DNA from 4 places in the Mesorhizobium sp. B2-9-1 genome. Region 4 is predicted to be linked to each of the others. Evidence: predicted binding sites of a transcription regulator. Region 4 holds the regulator's gene; each other region holds the start of a gene.
The links. The regulator LexA, encoded in region 4, represses DNA repair genes until DNA is damaged. The targets are predictions, from matches to a motif close to TGTTCNNNNTGTGTTCNG.
Positions count from the first base shown of each region.

Region 1: dinB (DNA polymerase IV) is a predicted target of LexA. The motif match lies at 1,170-1,187, and genes of this name have one in related genera.
Region 2: rhuM (RhuM family protein) is a predicted target of LexA. The motif match lies at 1,382-1,399, and genes of this name have one in related genera.
Region 3: FJW05_RS02675 (carbohydrate kinase family protein) is a predicted target of LexA. The motif match lies at 2,047-2,064, and genes of this name have one in related genera.

Region 1 covers NZ_VFTP01000004.1:290,619-294,661, forward strand. The annotation lists gene FJW05_RS11545 (polymerase) at 1-224, opposite strand, end outside; gene FJW05_RS11550 (cupin domain-containing protein) at 603-983, shown strand; gene dinB (DNA polymerase IV) at 1,254-2,516, shown strand; gene FJW05_RS11560 (patatin-like phospholipase family protein) at 2,737-3,975, shown strand.
Region 2 covers NZ_VFTP01000011.1:80,889-84,931, forward strand. The annotation lists gene FJW05_RS19240 (TraB/GumN family protein) at 1-816, shown strand, start outside; gene rhuM (RhuM family protein) at 1,423-2,454, shown strand; gene lpdA (dihydrolipoyl dehydrogenase) at 2,487-3,893, opposite strand; gene FJW05_RS19260 (SDR family oxidoreductase) at 3,918-4,043, opposite strand, start outside.
Region 3 covers NZ_VFTP01000001.1:544,146-548,188, forward strand. The annotation lists gene FJW05_RS02670 (pseudouridine-5'-phosphate glycosidase) at 1-835, opposite strand, end outside; gene FJW05_RS02675 (carbohydrate kinase family protein) at 877-1,815, opposite strand; gene recA (recombinase RecA) at 2,189-3,286, shown strand; gene alaS (alanine--tRNA ligase) at 3,725-4,043, shown strand, end outside.
Region 4 covers NZ_VFTP01000001.1:753,434-757,476, reverse strand. The annotation lists gene kynU (kynureninase) at 1-690, opposite strand, end outside; gene lexA (transcriptional repressor LexA) at 1,124-1,858, shown strand; gene FJW05_RS03725 (ComEC/Rec2 family competence protein) at 1,894-4,043, opposite strand, start outside.

The DNA of each region.
Region 1 (4,043 bases), on a different contig from region 4:
GGCCTGGCGGGCGCGAGCTTGAGATCGAAACGGGCCGGCAGGCATGGCTCGAGGCAGGCTCGGCGCAGCGATCCGGTCGCAATCGTATCGATCGGAAGAAGGATCACCATACGGGCCTGGCGCTCGGGCCAGAGCGGCCTGCCGAAGACGAAAAAGACGCCGCCGACCAGGCCGGCCAGAAGCAGCGCGGCAAACAGATTGGCGATCATCTTACCGGGTTGCACGGCCCGCAACTCCAGGAGCGGTTTCAGGGAAAGGCGTGCCCGCCATATCGCAGGAATAGCGGGCACGCCGTGGTCAACCGCCGATGAAGGGACTTTGTCCGGCGGCTTGCTAGCCAATGATTTTGGTGCCGTCGTTGTTTCCTGAAAATAGGCGTCTCAGGCCTCTGCGTTCGTGCGATGGGACTTCGGTCCGAAGATGGCCCGGGACCGTCGCCCGAGGGTCGGAATATCAGCCTCCCACGACAATGCGCCAAGCATTCGGCTGAACTCGCGGTCGCCTCAATTAATTAGCAATCGCTCATAATAAGGCTTATGAATACAGTCGCGGTCGCCGACGATCGCAACGTCAGGCGCCGCTTCACACATGGGAGGGATACCATGGCCGAAGTTGCAATGAAGGTGACGAAACTCGAATCCAAATCGCACAACAATCCCGACGAGGTCCGCGCGCCCGCCAAGACGCGTGTCGAGATCGTGCGGCTGCCGGGCTATACGCTCGGGCGGATGAACATGCAGCCGGGCTGGAAATGGTCCGAATGCGTGAAGCCGGTGGTCAAGACCGACAGCTGCCAAGTCTCGCATGTCGGCTATGCCGTGTCCGGCTCGATCACCATACGGATGACCGACGGCACGCAAAAGACCATCGAGGCCGGCACTTCCTACACCATCCCGCCCGGCCACGACGCCTGGGTGGAAGGCAACCAGCCGTTCCAATGCATCGAGGTGCTGAGCGCCGAACAATACGCCAAGCCGGCATAGCGCAGACAGTCGCAATTTACGTTCAGAAGCGAAGGAGGGATCGCCTCGCGAGGCGATCCCTCCTCAGCCTGCGGCGGCATCTCCCGCGCAAAGGTCACGCGCACAACCGGCGTTCTATCTGTGGCTGCGCCCCCAGTTGTGGAAACCTGCACGGCCAAGCGTGGTGGCTTGACAGAGAGCTTCTTTTGTTCTCTTTATGTTCCGTTAATTCCCCTTACAAAAGACGCAGCTAATGCTGCAATGCCACACAAATGGCCATGGGAGCGCGCGATGGCCGCCACGAACACCGCCGCGGCCGCCACCATCCTGCATGCCGACCTCGACGCCTTCTACGCCTCGGTCGAGCAGCTGCTCGACCCGTCATTGCGTGGCAAGCCGATCGCCGTCGGCGGAGGCGTGGTGCTGGCGGCCTCCTATGAGGCGAAAATCTTTGGCGTGCGCGGCGGCATGCCGGGCCGCAAAGCGCGCGAGCTCTGCCCTCAGCTCATCTTCGTCGGCGGTCATTTTTCCGAGTACCAGCGCCTCGGCGACGCCGCGATCAAGGTGCTCGACGATTTCACGCCGGCGGTCGAGCGCATCTCGATCGACGAGGCTTTTGCCGACGTCGCCGGCTGCACGCATCTGTTCGGATCGCCGCAAGAGATCGCGCGAAAAATCCGCGAGCGGGTGAAGGCCGAGCTCGGTCTGCCGATCTCGATCGGCGTGGCGCGGACGAAGCATCTGGCCAAGATCGCCTCGCAGGTGGCCAAGCCCGACGGGCTGGTGGTGGTCGAGCCCTGCAGCGAGCTCGCCTTCCTGCACGACCTGCCTGTCACGCTGATGTGGGGTGTCGGCCCGGCGACCAAGGCCAGGCTGGCCGAGATCGGCGTCGAGACGATCGGGCAGCTGGCGCGCACCCATAGCGGCGCGCTGGAGCGGCTGATCGGCCACGCCGCCGGCCAGAAGCTTGCCGCGCTCGCCTGGAACCGCGACCCGCGAAAACTCGAGACACACCGCCGCGCGCATTCTGCCGGCGCGCAATCGGCGCTCGGCAGGAAGCCGGCGGTGCCGCGCGTCTTCGTGCCGACGCTGCTGCATCTGGCCGACCGCGTCGCCAGCCGCCTGCGCGCCAAGGACCGGCCCGGGCGCACGGTGACGGTGCGGGTTCGCTTCGCCGATCTGCGGGCAGTGAGCCGCTCGATCACGCTCGACCAGCCGATCCAGGCGACCGCGATGCTGGCGGAGATCGCCGAGGAACTGGTGCGCGGCGTGCTTGCCGCCCATCCGGACGAGAGGGACATCTCGCTGCTCGCCATCTCCGTCTCGCATCTGGAGGAGCATGCCGAGCTGCAGCTCGAACTGCCGCTCGGGCTGGCGGACGAGAAGCTGAGGCCCGGCAGCCGCAAAGGTCTCGCACGCTTCGGCGCCGACCGGGCGATGGACAAGATCCGCCAGCGCTTCGGCAACGAGGCGGTCGGCTACGGCACGGTGGCGCTGGAAGGCCCGCGCTCGGTGCCGGACGGGTTTAGGGAATTGGCCGAGAAGGAGTTGTGAGTGGCTAAGGCATCTCCTCTGGCGGCATTGGAGATTGGCGAAAGCCTAGGCGCCGTCCGTGCGCTACGTACCGACCGCTTCGGGTAACCTCCCCATCCGTCGGCGCGGGCCGGTTTCCGATTTGTGAAGTTACGCGTTCCCCCACTTGCAAGAACATCGGTGCTGGGCTCGATTGCCCAAAGCCAGGCTTAAGGACGCCGGAGAGGCAAAGGGGGCCGCGATGGAGCCGATTGCGGCGGGATCACCACCGGACGCGGATGGCAGCGCGCCCGAGCGCTACGATCTCGGCCTCTGCCTGTCGGGCGGTGGCTACCGCGCCATGCTGTTTCATGCCGGCGCGCTATGCCGCCTCAACGAGGCCGGGCTGCTCCAGAAACTCGACATGGTAAGCTCGGTCTCGGGCGGCTCGATCGCCGCCGGGCTGCTGGCGGTGCTTTGGCCACGTTTCGCCTTCGTCGACGGTGTCGCCGCCAATTTCAATATCTATCTGGACAGGATCCTGGAGTTCTCGAAAGTCTTCCTCGACGCGCCGGCGATCCTCAAAGGTCTGCTCAACCCGTTTTCGAGCGCGGCGCGCGAAGTCGCCGCCTGCTACGAGAAACATCTGTTTGCCGGCTCGAGGCCGATGTTGAAGAGCCTGCCGGAAAAACCCTGGTTCGTGTTCTGCTCCAGCAATCTCGGCACCGGCTCGCTGTTCCGGCTGTCGCGGCGCTACATCGCCGACTATCGCATCGGCGTCGCCTACCAGGCCGACCTGCCGGTGGCTCTCGCGGTTGCCGCCTCTTCGGCCTTCCCGCCTTTCCTGTCGCCGCTGCGGCTCGACCTCACGCCCTTCGCGTGGAAGAACGACAAGCTCGACCCCTCTGTCGGCCCGCCGGTGCCGCCGCGGCGCGCCGTGCTCACCGATGGCGGCGTCTACGACAATCACGGCATCGAGCCGGCGCTGAAACGCTGCCGCTGGCTGCTGGTCAGCGACGCCGGCGCGCCGTGGCAGGCGTCGAGCGCCGGCTATCGGAACTGGTTCTCGCAGTTGAAACGCGTGCTCGACACCACCGACAATCAGGTGCGCTCGCTCAGGCGCCGCGATCTGGTGGCGCGCTTCCAGGCAGCCAAGGACGCCGACGATCGCGGCCTGGCCAACGACGCGACCCGGCCGGGCTATGCGGCGACGCGCGGCGTCTTCTGGTCGATCGCAAGCAAGCCCGACACGACCGAGCCGACCTTCGTGCAGACCGCCGCCACCGCGCCTGCCGATATCGGCACCTCGCTGCATTTCCTGGGCAGCGAAGAGACGGTCGACCTGGTGAACTGGGGCTATTGCGCCGCCGACCAAGCGCTGCGCGGCTGGTACGAGCCGGCAGTGGCTGCGGGCAAGGGCGTGCCGCTGAAAGCGGGCGACGTGAAGCCCGGGCGCTGCGCGCGAGTGTCGAGGATGTTGATGAGTGGCTTCAAGGTTTGAGGGTGCTCGAACCGCCAATCTCCCCTCTTGTGGGGGAGATCAAGCGCTCCGCCGTTTTCGCCAATCGT
Region 2 (4,043 bases), on a different contig from region 4:
CTGGAGAAGCCCGGCGAAAAACCGTCCTATCTGTTCGGCACCATGCACATGACGGATACGCGCGTCACGACGCTGCCGGCCGCGGCGCAGAAAGCCTATGACGGCGCGGGCACAATCGTCATCGAAACCACCGATGCGATGGACAAGGCCAAGATGATGGCCGCGATGGCCAGCGAACCCGGCCTGATGATGTTCACCGACAACACCACGCTGTCGTCGCTCTTGTCGCCCGACGATGCGGCGGCGCTGGACAAGGGGCTCGACGCGCGCGGCATCCCGCCGGCGACGGTCGCCAAGATGAAGCCGTGGATCCTGTCGGCGATGATGGCGTTGCCGGCCTGCGAGGTGGCGCGCCAGAGCGCCGGCGAACCCGTGCTGGACGTCAAGCTTGCCTCGGACGCCAAGGCTTCGGGCAAGGACGTCGAAGGGCTCGAAACCGCCGTCGATCAGTTGCGCGCGATGGCCTCGCTGCCGATCGAATTCCACATGAAGAGCTTGGTCGAGACGATGAAGCTCGGCGACAAGGTGAACGACGTCAACGAGACGATGATCGTGCTCTACCAGCGTGGCGAGGTCGGCATGTTCTGGCCGCTGTTCCGCGCCGTGCTGCCGGAGACGGCGGACGACAAGGCCGGCTATGCCGCCTTCGAGCAGACCATGATCACCAGCCGCAATAAGGTGATGGCGGCGCATGCCGGGCCGATATTGGCCAAGGGCAACGTCTTCATGGCCGTCGGCGCCATGCATCTGCCCGGTTCGGAAGGACTGGTCGAGGATTTTCGCAAGGCAGGGTATACTGTTACCGCCGTCAACTGAGTCGTCTGGCGGCTGGCGGACCTGAAAACGCCGGTTTTTCAGCGCTTTCCGTCCGTCCGCGTGAAACCCGATGCGGGCTCAGCGCGTTGATGGCTGTTATTTTGATGACTTTCATCCAAGGAGGACACGTTTCATGGCGAACCCTAACGACCCGTTCACCCCTTCGAGCACGCCTCCCACCTCGAGTGGCGGTGGCGGCGGCAGCGGCTGGCTGATCGCCCTTGTTGTCATTATCCTGGCCGTGGTTGCGTATTATGTCTTTGGCAGAAGCGGCGGCGAGCATGCGCCCGCCCCGGCTGAGCCGCCGGCCGCCAGCACGCCGGCTCCGGCCCCTGCAACGCCTGCTCCGGCGCCTGAGCCAACTCCGGCGCCTGCCCCGGCTCCCGCGCCAGCTCCGGCACCTGCGCCCGCGCCCGCGCCCACCCCTGCGCCAGCCCCGGCACCTGCGCCGGCTCAGTAACCTGGCAACAGCTTGAAGATGAACGGCCCGCCGAGAGGCGGGCCGTTTTGGTTGGGGCAGGCAAATCGCGGAGAATGGTGGCATGACCGGGTGTTCGGTAGCGGAAGTTGCTATAATGTTCTCGTGCAACCGAGTCGGGCATCCTTATGACTGATGATGAAAATGAACCGGTTCATCTGGTAGAAGACGAAGAGACTGGCGATCGGTTTCTCGTCTACAGCACCGAAAAAGGCATTCAGCTCGATATCCGCTTCGAAGGTGACACCCTGTGGATGACGCAGGCGCAGATTGCCGACCTATTTGGGCGGGATCGCACCACGATCACGCGACATATCAACAATGTAATTGAGGAGGGGGAACTCGACGAAGCGACTTCTGTGCAAAAAGTGCACATAAGTCTGGGCAGGCCGGTCGCTGTCTACAACCTGGATATGGTGATCTCGGTTGGCTATCGGGTGTCATCGACCCAGGCCACTCTTTTCCGTCGCTGGGCCACGGGCATCCTGGTCCAGTTCGCCAAGAAGGGATTCATTGTCGATTCTCCACGTCTAAAGCGTCCCGAGAGTGCAGATCGGGTCGCTGAGCTACGTGAGATAATCCGTGACATTCGTTCCGACGAGGCGAACATCTACCGCGAGCTGCGCAGCATTTGCGCCATGTGCCAGGACTACGACGGCACCACCGAAGCGGCGCGCGAGTTCTATCAACGGACGCAAGCCAAGCTGGTCTACGCGGTCACATCGCAGACGCCCGCGGAAATAATCGCCGCCAGGGCAAACTACCAATTTGAAAACATGGGCTTACGGTCGTGGCCAAACGACAACATTAGAAAGACTGATGTCGCCGTTTCGAAGAACTATCTCGCTGAAGGCGAGATCAAAGAGCTAAACCGGCTCACGACCATCTTGCTCGACATATTCGAAGACCAGCTCGACATGGGCAGGCTTGTCGTGATGCAGGATGCGCAGGCCCTTCTCGACCAACAGTTGCGTCAGCTTGGGCGAACAGTCCTGCGATCCGGCGGCTCCGTGAAAACCTCTGACGCAAAGCGTATCGCTGAAGCGCAGTACGAGAAATTCGATCGGCAGCGGAAGCTTGAACGCCATCAGGAAGCTGACGAACGCATCGCCTCCTTGGCCAAGGAGGCGAAGAAACTGCCGAAGTCGCCACGCCGATAGCAGACAAAGATAGAAGAAGCCTATGACGCCTTTCAGATGTGAATAGGCTTGAAGAACGTGGCCAGCGCCGCTTCCTTGACCGCTTCCGACATCGTCGGATGCGCGTGGCAAGTCCGCGCCAGGTCTTCCGAGGAGCCGCCGAACTCCATCAGCACCGCCGCCTCGTGGATCATCTCGCCGGCGCCGAAGCCGACGATATGGACGCCGAGCACGCGGTCGCTTTGTTTGTCGGCCAGGATCTTCACGAAGCCGTCGGTATGCAACATGGCGCGCGCGCGGCCATTGGCGCTGAACGGGAATTTTCCGGCCTTGTAGTCGATGCCGGCCTTCTTCAGCTCTTCTTCGGTCTTGCCGACCGAAGCGATCTCCGGGCTGGTGTAGACGACGCTCGGGATGACGTCGTAATTCACATGGCCGGCCTGGCCGGCGATCGTTTCGGCCACCGCGACGCCCTCGTCCTCGGCCTTGTGCGCCAGCATCGGCCCGGCAATGACGTCGCCGATGGCATAAATGCCAGGCACATTGGTCCTCAAATGCCCGTCGGTCTTGACGCGGCCGCGCTCGTCGACCTCGACGCCGGCTTCCTTCAGCCCGAGGCTGTCGGCATAGGGGCGCCGCCCCGTGGCGACCAGCACGACGTCCGCCTCAATGGTTTCGGCCGCGCCGCCCTTGACCGGCTCGAAGGTGACGCTGGCGCCCTTCTTGACCTTGGAGACGCCGGTGACCTTGGCGCCGAGCTTGAACTCGAAACCCTGCTTAGAAAGCAGCCGCTGGAACTGCTTCGACACCTCGCCGTCCATACCGCCCAGGATAGTGTCGAGGAACTCAACCACGGTGACCTTGGCGCCGAGCCGGGCCCACACCGAGCCGAGTTCCAGCCCGATGACGCCGCCGCCGACGACGACGAGGCTGGCGGGCACCTTGGCCAACGACAACGCGCCGGTGGAGGAGACGATCGCCTTCTCGTCGAAATCGACCTTGACGCCCGGAATGCCGGCGACATCCGAGCCGGTGGCGATGACGATGTTCTTGGTCTCGATCTCCTCGACCTTGCCGTCCTCGCCCGTCACTGAAACCTTGCCGCCGGAAATCACCTTGCCGGTGCCGCGAAAGGAATCGATCTTGTTCTTCTTGAACAGGAACGCGACGCCGTTGACGTTGGACGTCACCGTCGCGTCCTTATGTGCCATCATCTTCTTCAGGTTGAGCTTCGGCGCCGGTAGCTCGATGCCCAGCGTATCGAAGGCATGGCCGGCTTCCGCGAACATCTCGGAGGCGTAGAGCAGCGCCTTCGACGGGATGCAGCCGATGTTGAGGCAGGTGCCGCCGAAGGTGGCGTTCTTCTCGACCACCGCCGTCTTCAGCCCGAGCTGTGCCGCCTTGATGGCGCAGACATAGCCGCCCGGTCCCGATCCGATGATAACGACGTCATAAGCCATGATGGTGTCCTTCTGGTCTGGCCCTCAGCGGCCGCCGCTCACATTCAGGATCGCGCCCGTTATATAGGAGGCCGCATCCGACAAAAGATAGAGAACCGCGCTGGCGACTTCGTCGGCTGTCCCGGCGCGTTTCATCGGCAGCAAATCCTG
Region 3 (4,043 bases), 210 kb from region 4:
TCAGCTCCAGAATTTTCGACAGCAAAAACGGTGTCACCGCCTTGCCGGTGACGTTGAGCGCCTCGGCCGCCTTTTGCGCGGCCTGGATATAGCCGTCCATCTCGGCGGCCGGGATTTCGTCGCTCTGCGGCACCGGATTGGCGACGAGGATGCCGCCGCCCAAGCCCAGCGCCTGACGCGTGCGGTAAAAATGCGCGATGTCTTCCGGCGCATGAAGGGTCAGCGGCGCGCGGAAGGGCGACTGCCTCGACCAGAAGGCGGGCATCGTCTCGCAGCCACGGCCGATAACCGGCACGCCGCGCGTTTCCAGGACTTCCAGCGTCTTTTCGATGTCTAGGATCGCCTTGGCGCCGGCCGAGACGACGATGACCGGCGTGCGCGCCAGCTCGTCGAGGTCGGCCGAGATATCGAAGCTTTTCTCAGCGCCCTTGTGGACGCCGCCGATGCCGCCGGTGGCGAACACTTTTATGCCGGCCATATGCGCGGCGATCATGGTCGCCGCAACCGTGGTGCCGCCGGTACGCGTTTGAGCGACCGCGAAACCGAGATCGGCGCGCGACAGCTTCATGGCATCGCCCGTCATGGCAAGCGATTCGCGCTCGCCGTCGGAGAGGCCGATCTTGATGCGGCCCTCGACCACGGCGATCGTCGCCGGCACCGCGCCGCCATCGATGATGATCTGCTCGACCTTGGCGGCCATGGCGCCGTTGTCGGGGTAGGGCATGCCGTGGGTGATGATGGTGCTTTCCAGCGCCACCACGGGCCGGCCGGCGGCAAGCGCCTCCGCCACGGGCGGATGGATATCGACGAAGGGGCGGGCGGTGTCAGGCGTCATGGCTGTCTCCGATCCGAGGGATTGCTCCGGCAGTGGTGGCCCTATGCCACTTCCCGCGGCTCCGGCACAAGGGCAAGCGCCTGCGTGAAGGTGGTGATCGTGAAGGACGGCACGGCCTGCGGGCTCTCTATGGCGAGCATTGCCGCGGCAAGGCCTTCGCGTAGTGCTGCGCGCAGTGACAGGCCGCGCAGCAAGGCGGCGACGGTTGCGCCGGTCAAGGCGTCGCCGGCGCCGGTCACGTCGGCCACCTTGCGCGGCGCGGGCGGGTCGATCTCGAAGATGCCGGTGTCGTCGAAGCCTAGCACCGGAGCGCTGCCGGACGTGACCACGCCGGCATTCAGGCCAGCGCGCCTGAGCGCGTCGACAAGGGTCTTGCCGGATGGCTCGGCGCCGACCAGCGCGGCGGCCTCGCGACGGTTCATGAAGAGCAGCGACAGACGGTCGAGCAGCGGCGCCAGGCGGACGACCTTGGCCGGCGAGACGGCTATGGCGAAGACCGGCCGGCCGCAGGCAAGCGCCAGCAGGCGCTCCAGCGCCGCCGTCGGCAGGTTGGCGTCGCACATGATGGCGTCGGCGGCGGCGATCGCCTCGCGCACCTTGGCGCGCCTTATTTGCTTGGGGAAGGCAAGGTCGTAGAGCGCCATGTCGGCAAGCCCGACGATCAACTCGCCTTCGGCATCGATCAGCGCCGTGTAGCTCGGCGTCGTGCGGTCGAGGAACACCACCGAAAAGTCGGTTATCCCGGCGTTGTCGATCGCCGAGGCGACCGTGTCCGCCGCAGCGTCGCCGCCACGCACCGAGATCAGCGAGGCCGACACGCCGCGCTTCACCACGCTGCGCAGCGCGTTGAAAACCACGCCGCCGACGTCCTCGCGCATGATGCCGGGATTCGAAGCCGCGGGCACATAGATGCCCGAGACCTGGCCGCGCCGGTCGATATGGGCGCCGCCAAGCGCCAGGATTGTTGGGGATGTCGGCATTTCGGGTCGGTGACTTTCGTTGGTCGCGCGGCTGCGCACACTAGAGCGGTTCAGCGTTTCACGGAATCGCCGAACTGCCCTAAGTCTTTATCCCGGACGGAAAACCGCTACGCACTTTTCCTGCAATTGGTCTAGGTTTCCTCAGGTCGCCCTGCAATCGGGGTCGCGATTCGGACGGCCGGATATCGAAATCTCTTCTGGACCGGTGGCTGCACCCTGTACCAGCCTTGGTGAGACAAAAATAGAACAAATCCAGATATTGATTATTTTTCAGATATTTGTTGCCCCTTGCCAAATGAGAACAAAAAAGGTACAAAACAAGCAGGGATCACGGATTGTCCGGCCTTCATTGACGACCAAGGGGTGATGTATCATGGCTCAGAATTCTTTGCGGCTTGTAGAGGATAAGGCAGTGGACAAATCAAAGGCTCTGGACGCGGCGCTGTCGCAAATCGAGCGCGCGTTCGGCAAGGGCTCGATCATGCGGCTCGGCGCCAACGAGCAGGTGGTCGAGATCGAAACCGTGCCGACCGGCTCGCTCGGCCTCGACATCGCGCTCGGCGTCGGCGGCCTGCCGCGCGGCCGCATCATCGAGATTTACGGGCCGGAAAGCTCGGGCAAGACGACGCTGGCGCTGCACACGGTTGCGGAAGCCCAGAAGAAGGGCGGCATCTGCGCCTTCGTCGATGCCGAGCACGCGCTCGATCCGGTCTATGCCCGCAAGCTTGGCGTCGACCTCGAGAACCTTTTGATCTCGCAGCCCGACACCGGCGAGCAGGCGCTGGAGATCTGCGACACGCTGGTGCGTTCGGGCGCCATCGACGTGCTGGTCGTCGACTCGGTGGCGGCACTGACGCCGCGCGCTGAAATCGAAGGCGAGATGGGCGATTCGCTGCCCGGTCTTCAGGCTCGCCTGATGAGCCAGGCGCTGCGCAAGCTGACCGCCTCGATCTCGCGTTCCAACACCATGGTCATCTTCATCAACCAGATCCGCATGAAGATCGGCGTCATGTTCGGCTCGCCCGAGACGACCACCGGCGGCAACGCGCTGAAATTCTACGCCTCGGTGCGCCTCGACATCCGCCGCATCGGCTCGGTCAAGGACCGCGACGAGGTCGTCGGCAACCAGACCCGCGTCAAGGTGGTGAAGAACAAGCTGGCCCCGCCCTTCAAGGTGGTCGAGTTCGACATCATGTATGGCGAGGGCGTGTCGAAGACCGGCGAGCTGATCGATCTCGGCGTCAAGGCCGGCGTCATCGAGAAGTCGGGCGCCTGGTTCTCCTACAATTCCCAGCGCCTCGGCCAGGGTCGCGAGAACGCAAAACTGTTCCTGCGCGACAATCCCGACACGGCGCGTGAGGTCGAGCTTGCATTGCGCCAGAATGCCGGGCTGATCGCCGAGAAATTCCTCGAGAATGGCGGCTCGGAAGGCGGCGACGACGGTTTCGAGGACGAAGCCGGCGCCCTGTAAAGTGCGTTTACGCCTGGGATTTTGGGCTCTGCGCGACCCGAGGGCGGCCGAGGATAGTTGGTTGGCTTAGCCGGAGTTCGGCCACAATCCTGGTTTATCGTCTTATGCTTATGTAATCGAGTTCTTGTATTGCGTAACCCGAACCGCCGGCCTTCGTGCCGGCGGTTTTGCGTTTCGCGGGCAGCGCTGAGCCGCCGCTCGTCGGCCGATGGCCCAAAGCGCGTCGCGCTGCAATGAACTCACGCGGTGTGCCTTGATCTTTGTTTATGCATGTCGTTTTCCCAAAAACCGCTTGCGCAGTTTTGAGCGACACGCCTGTTTTCCGTGTTTCTGGACAGGCACAAGAGCTATCGCTAAAAGGCCAATCTATCTTCTGAAACACCAAAGCCCATTTGCCGCCGGCCGGGCCGGCGGTTCTTGCGAAAAAGGCAGTATGCAATGAGTGGCGTGAACGACATCCGGTCGACATTCCTCGACTACTTCCGCAAGGAGGGCCACGAGATCGTCGCCTCCAGCCCGCTGGTGCCGCGCAACGATCCGACGCTGATGTTCACCAACGCCGGCATGGTGCAGTTCAAGAACGTCTTCACCGGCCTGGAGAAGCGTCCCTATTCGCGGGCCTCTACCGCGCAAAAGAGCGTGCGCGCTGGCGGCAAGCACAACGACCTCGACAATGTCGGCTACACCGCGCGCCATCTGACCTTCTTCGAGATGCTCGGCAATTTCTCGTTCGGCGACTATTTCAAGGAGCGCGCGA
Region 4 (4,043 bases):
GCCATTGAGATACTTGTAGGTGCAGCCGATGGCGAAATCGGCATTCGAGCCGTCGAGATCCACCGGCAGCGCACCCGCTGTGTGGCAGAGGTCCCACACGATTAACGCGCCGGCTTCACGGGCCTTGCGGGTGAGCGCCGCCATGTCGCGCAGCCGGCCGGATTTATAGTTGACGTGGTTGACCAGGATGACCGCGACGCGATCGTCGACCAGTTCCTCAATCGTCGGGGCATCGGCGCCTTCGAGCCGCAGCACCGTGCCGGGCCGCGTCGATGCGACCCCTTCCGCCATGTAGAGGTCGGTCGGAAAGCTGTCGGTCTCGGCAACGATCACCGAACGCTCGGGCCGCATCGCAAGTGCCGCATGCAGGACCTTGTAGATGTTGATCGAAGTCGTGTCGCAAACGACCGTCTGGCCGGGTTTCGCGCCGATCAGGCGCCCGAGCTGGTCGCCCAGCTCGATGGGCATATCGAACCAGTCGGCGGTGTTCCAGGCGCGGATGAGATCCCGCGCCCATTCCTGCCTCGCGGCAGTCTCGATCTCGTTGAAGGCGTCGATCGAAGCAGCGCCCAGCGAATTGCCGTCGAGGTATATGACGCCTTCCGGCAAGACGAAGCGATCGCGCATGGCGCGCAGCGGATCCGCGGCATCCATCGCCTCGACTTCGGCGAAATCAGGAATTCCCCTCATTGTGCTGCCGCCTCCATTTCGATCTGGCCAAGGGGGTTGTCTCACCACCGTCGGCGACAGGGCAAGAACCTTTGGTCCTATGTTAGCTGGTCCATAGACGGCGAAGACCCTGGATCGGAACCATTGCTAAGGTTGGCATTTTGGGTCCGTTTCGTTCACGGTGCGGCACGCTTGCGCAGAAACCGACGTGATCCCATCCACGGCTTCGTGATGGTGTCGGCTCTTGATTCAGCTTAAGGAGGCTCCAAATCCGAGCGGAATCAACGCCCCTACCCCAGCCGGGACGGCCAAGGCATCACCGGATGCGACATCGTTTCGGCCGCCTTAACAAATTCACTAAACTTTAAACGGTTGCGGAACACAACTGGAACAGATAGTGTTTGTTCTGGGTTTGTTTTTCTGATTCTGGTTTCAGAACCCGTGGGGGCCGCCGATGCTGACGCGCAAACAACATGAACTCCTGATGTTCATCCATGAACGCCTGAAGGAGAGCGGGATTCCTCCATCATTCGATGAGATGAAGGAGGCGCTCGACCTTGCCTCCAAGTCCGGCATCCACCGGCTGATCACGGCGCTGGAAGAACGCGGCTTCATTCGCCGGCTGCCAAACCGGGCGCGCGCGCTGGAAGTGCTGCGCCTGCCCGACTCGATCGCGCCAGGCCTTAATGCCGCGAAGAAGTTTTCGCCGAGCGTCATCCAGGGCGGCCAAGGCAATCTCAATCGCCAGGTCAAGCCGGCGACGCCATCGCGCACCCCGACGCCAAGCAATGACGACGAGGCCGCGGCGGCCGTATCCATTCCGGTGATGGGCCGCATCGCCGCCGGCGTGCCGATTGACGCCATCCAGCACCAGACGCATTCGATCTCGGTGCCGCCGGACATGATCATGGGCGGCGAGCATTATGCGTTGGAGGTCAAGGGCGACTCGATGATCGAGGCCGGGATCTTCGACGGCGATACCGTCATCATCCGCAATGCCAACACGGCAAGCCCGGGCGAGATCGTGGTGGCGCTCGTCGACGATGAGGAGGCAACCTTGAAGCGTTTCCGCCGCAAGGGTGCCTCGATCGCGCTCGAAGCCGCCAACCCGGCCTATGAGACCCGGATCTTTGGACCGGACCGGGTCAAGGTTCAGGGCAAGCTCGTGGGACTTATTCGCCGCTATTGAGCAGAACTGCTCGCCGTCTTCGCCCGGACGACAATCTATTGGGCCGGTGCGGCGGCTGGTTTTTCCGGCTGCTTATAGGGCGCCAGTCCCCTCGCCTCGCGCGTGTATTTCCGCTGCTCGTGCCAGGGTCGGTATGGTTCTACGACCGCGTAGCGGACGGTTGGCCGCGCGGTTGCCGATTGCGGATCGAAGAAGACGGCGGCGCTGCCGTCGCGCGCCAGCTGCCGCTTGGTGACGACGAGCACACGCGGATCGCGGCATGGGTTATAGGCCGTGGCGTCGTTGATGACGATGAGGTCGGCGAAACCGCAGGCCGGCCGGGCGGCGTCGCGGGTCTCGGCGAGCGCGACGATCGCGCCGGAAGGATGCCGGCCGATGCAGAGATCGCCGGTGCAATAGAAGGGCGAGCCGGGTGGCAGGTCGACGGGATCGGCAATGTCCAGCGTATCTTTGGCGAACCTTTCCGGCGGCACGATATCCTCGGCTTTCAGCGCCCGTTTCCAGTTGTCGGTAGTGAACTCGTTGGAGCGTTCGCGATTGACGGCAAGCTCGCCGCCGCCGATCGGCATCGCCACCAGATGCGCGTCCTCGGAAATGAGCACATCCGGTGTGCGGACGTGCGGAATGGCCAGCAGCGCGGCGAGCGCGAAGGGTACGGCGGCAAGCCTCAGCCAGGTGGTGGCCATGGTCGCGATGACCAGCGCGACCGTCGCCAGCAGCACCGACTGGATCGAGATCAGCCCGACGGCATCGACAGGCGAGCGCTCGGAAATCCATGCCGAGATGGCGATCATCGCCGTCAGCCCCTTGCCCATCACATAGAGGAGCGGACCGTCGAAGCCGAAGGGCATGGCCAGCGCGCTCAGCACGGCGAACGGCATGACGATCAGCGAGACGATCGGCATGACCGCCAGATTGGCAAGCAGGCTGAGCGGCGACACCCGCTGGAAGTGCCAGATCGCAAACAGCAATGTCGCGCTGCCCGCGATGAGCGACGTCACGGCGGCGCCGCCCACGCCAACCACCAGTTTTCGCGACAGGAACCCGAGGAATGAACGCTTTGCCGGCGGCGCGGTCGTTTTGCCGGCGCGATAATCGGCAAAGCCGGCATAGGCGCCGACCAGGGCGGCGGTGGCGGCGAAGGACATCTGGAAGCTCGGGCCGACCACTTCATGCGGCGAGACCAGGATGACGGCGATGGCAGAGATCGCCAGGTTGCGCATTGTCAGCGCCGCGCGGTCGAAGAGCACGGCGGCGAGCATCACGGCCAGCATGATGAAGCTTCGCTCGGCCGCCACCACGATGCCGGAGATGATGAGGTAGGCGGCGATCGAGATGAGTGCGATCCCGGCGGCGTATTTCTTCACCGGCCGCCGCGACGAGAAATCCGGAAACAGCGCGAAAGCGCCGCGCAAAAGCACCATGATCGTGCCGGCAACCAGCGCCATATGCAGGCCGGAGATCGAAATGATGTGGTAGATGCCGGTCCGTCGCATCGACTCGTTGATTTCGTCCGGAATGCCGGCACGAACGCCGACGATCAGCGCCGCTGCGATCTCACCCTCGGAACCACCGATGCTGCTCCTGATGTGGTCGGCAATCCCCTCGCGAGCGTTTTCTATGGCCGATGCCACGCGCGCGCCGAAAGGCACCTCCGTTGGAACTGTCTGGGTCGACGCGACAAGTTTCGGATCGCCCAGGAAAAAGCCACTGGCGCCGATGCCGGCAAAATAGCTGTCGAAGGAATAGTCGTAGCTGTCCGGCCGAACCGGACCTGTCGGCGGCAGCAGCTTGGCATAGCCGGTCAGCATCGACCCGGCCGTCATGCCGGAAGGGATCCTGCGCGCCGACAGCCTGATGCGGTCCGGCGCGTAGCGCAGCTTCGGATGCTCCGTGGATATGAGATCTATGGTGAGCCGGACACGGCCGTTGGCCATCGCCTCGGCGGTGACGAGGCGGCCCGTCAGCCGTGTCTGGATTTCGGAACCCAGCACTGGGGTCGCCATCCGCCAGGTCTCCACCTTGGCCGCGAGAAAGCCCAAGGCGCAGAAAAACACCGCCATGAAGGCAAGGTGCGTTCTGTGCCGGGAACGCGAGACCGCCGCGCAGACCGCCATCAGGGCGACTGCCGCAAGCGGCCTGTAGAGGTCCGGCTCGGCGCTCAGCGAGAAGTAACAGATCACGC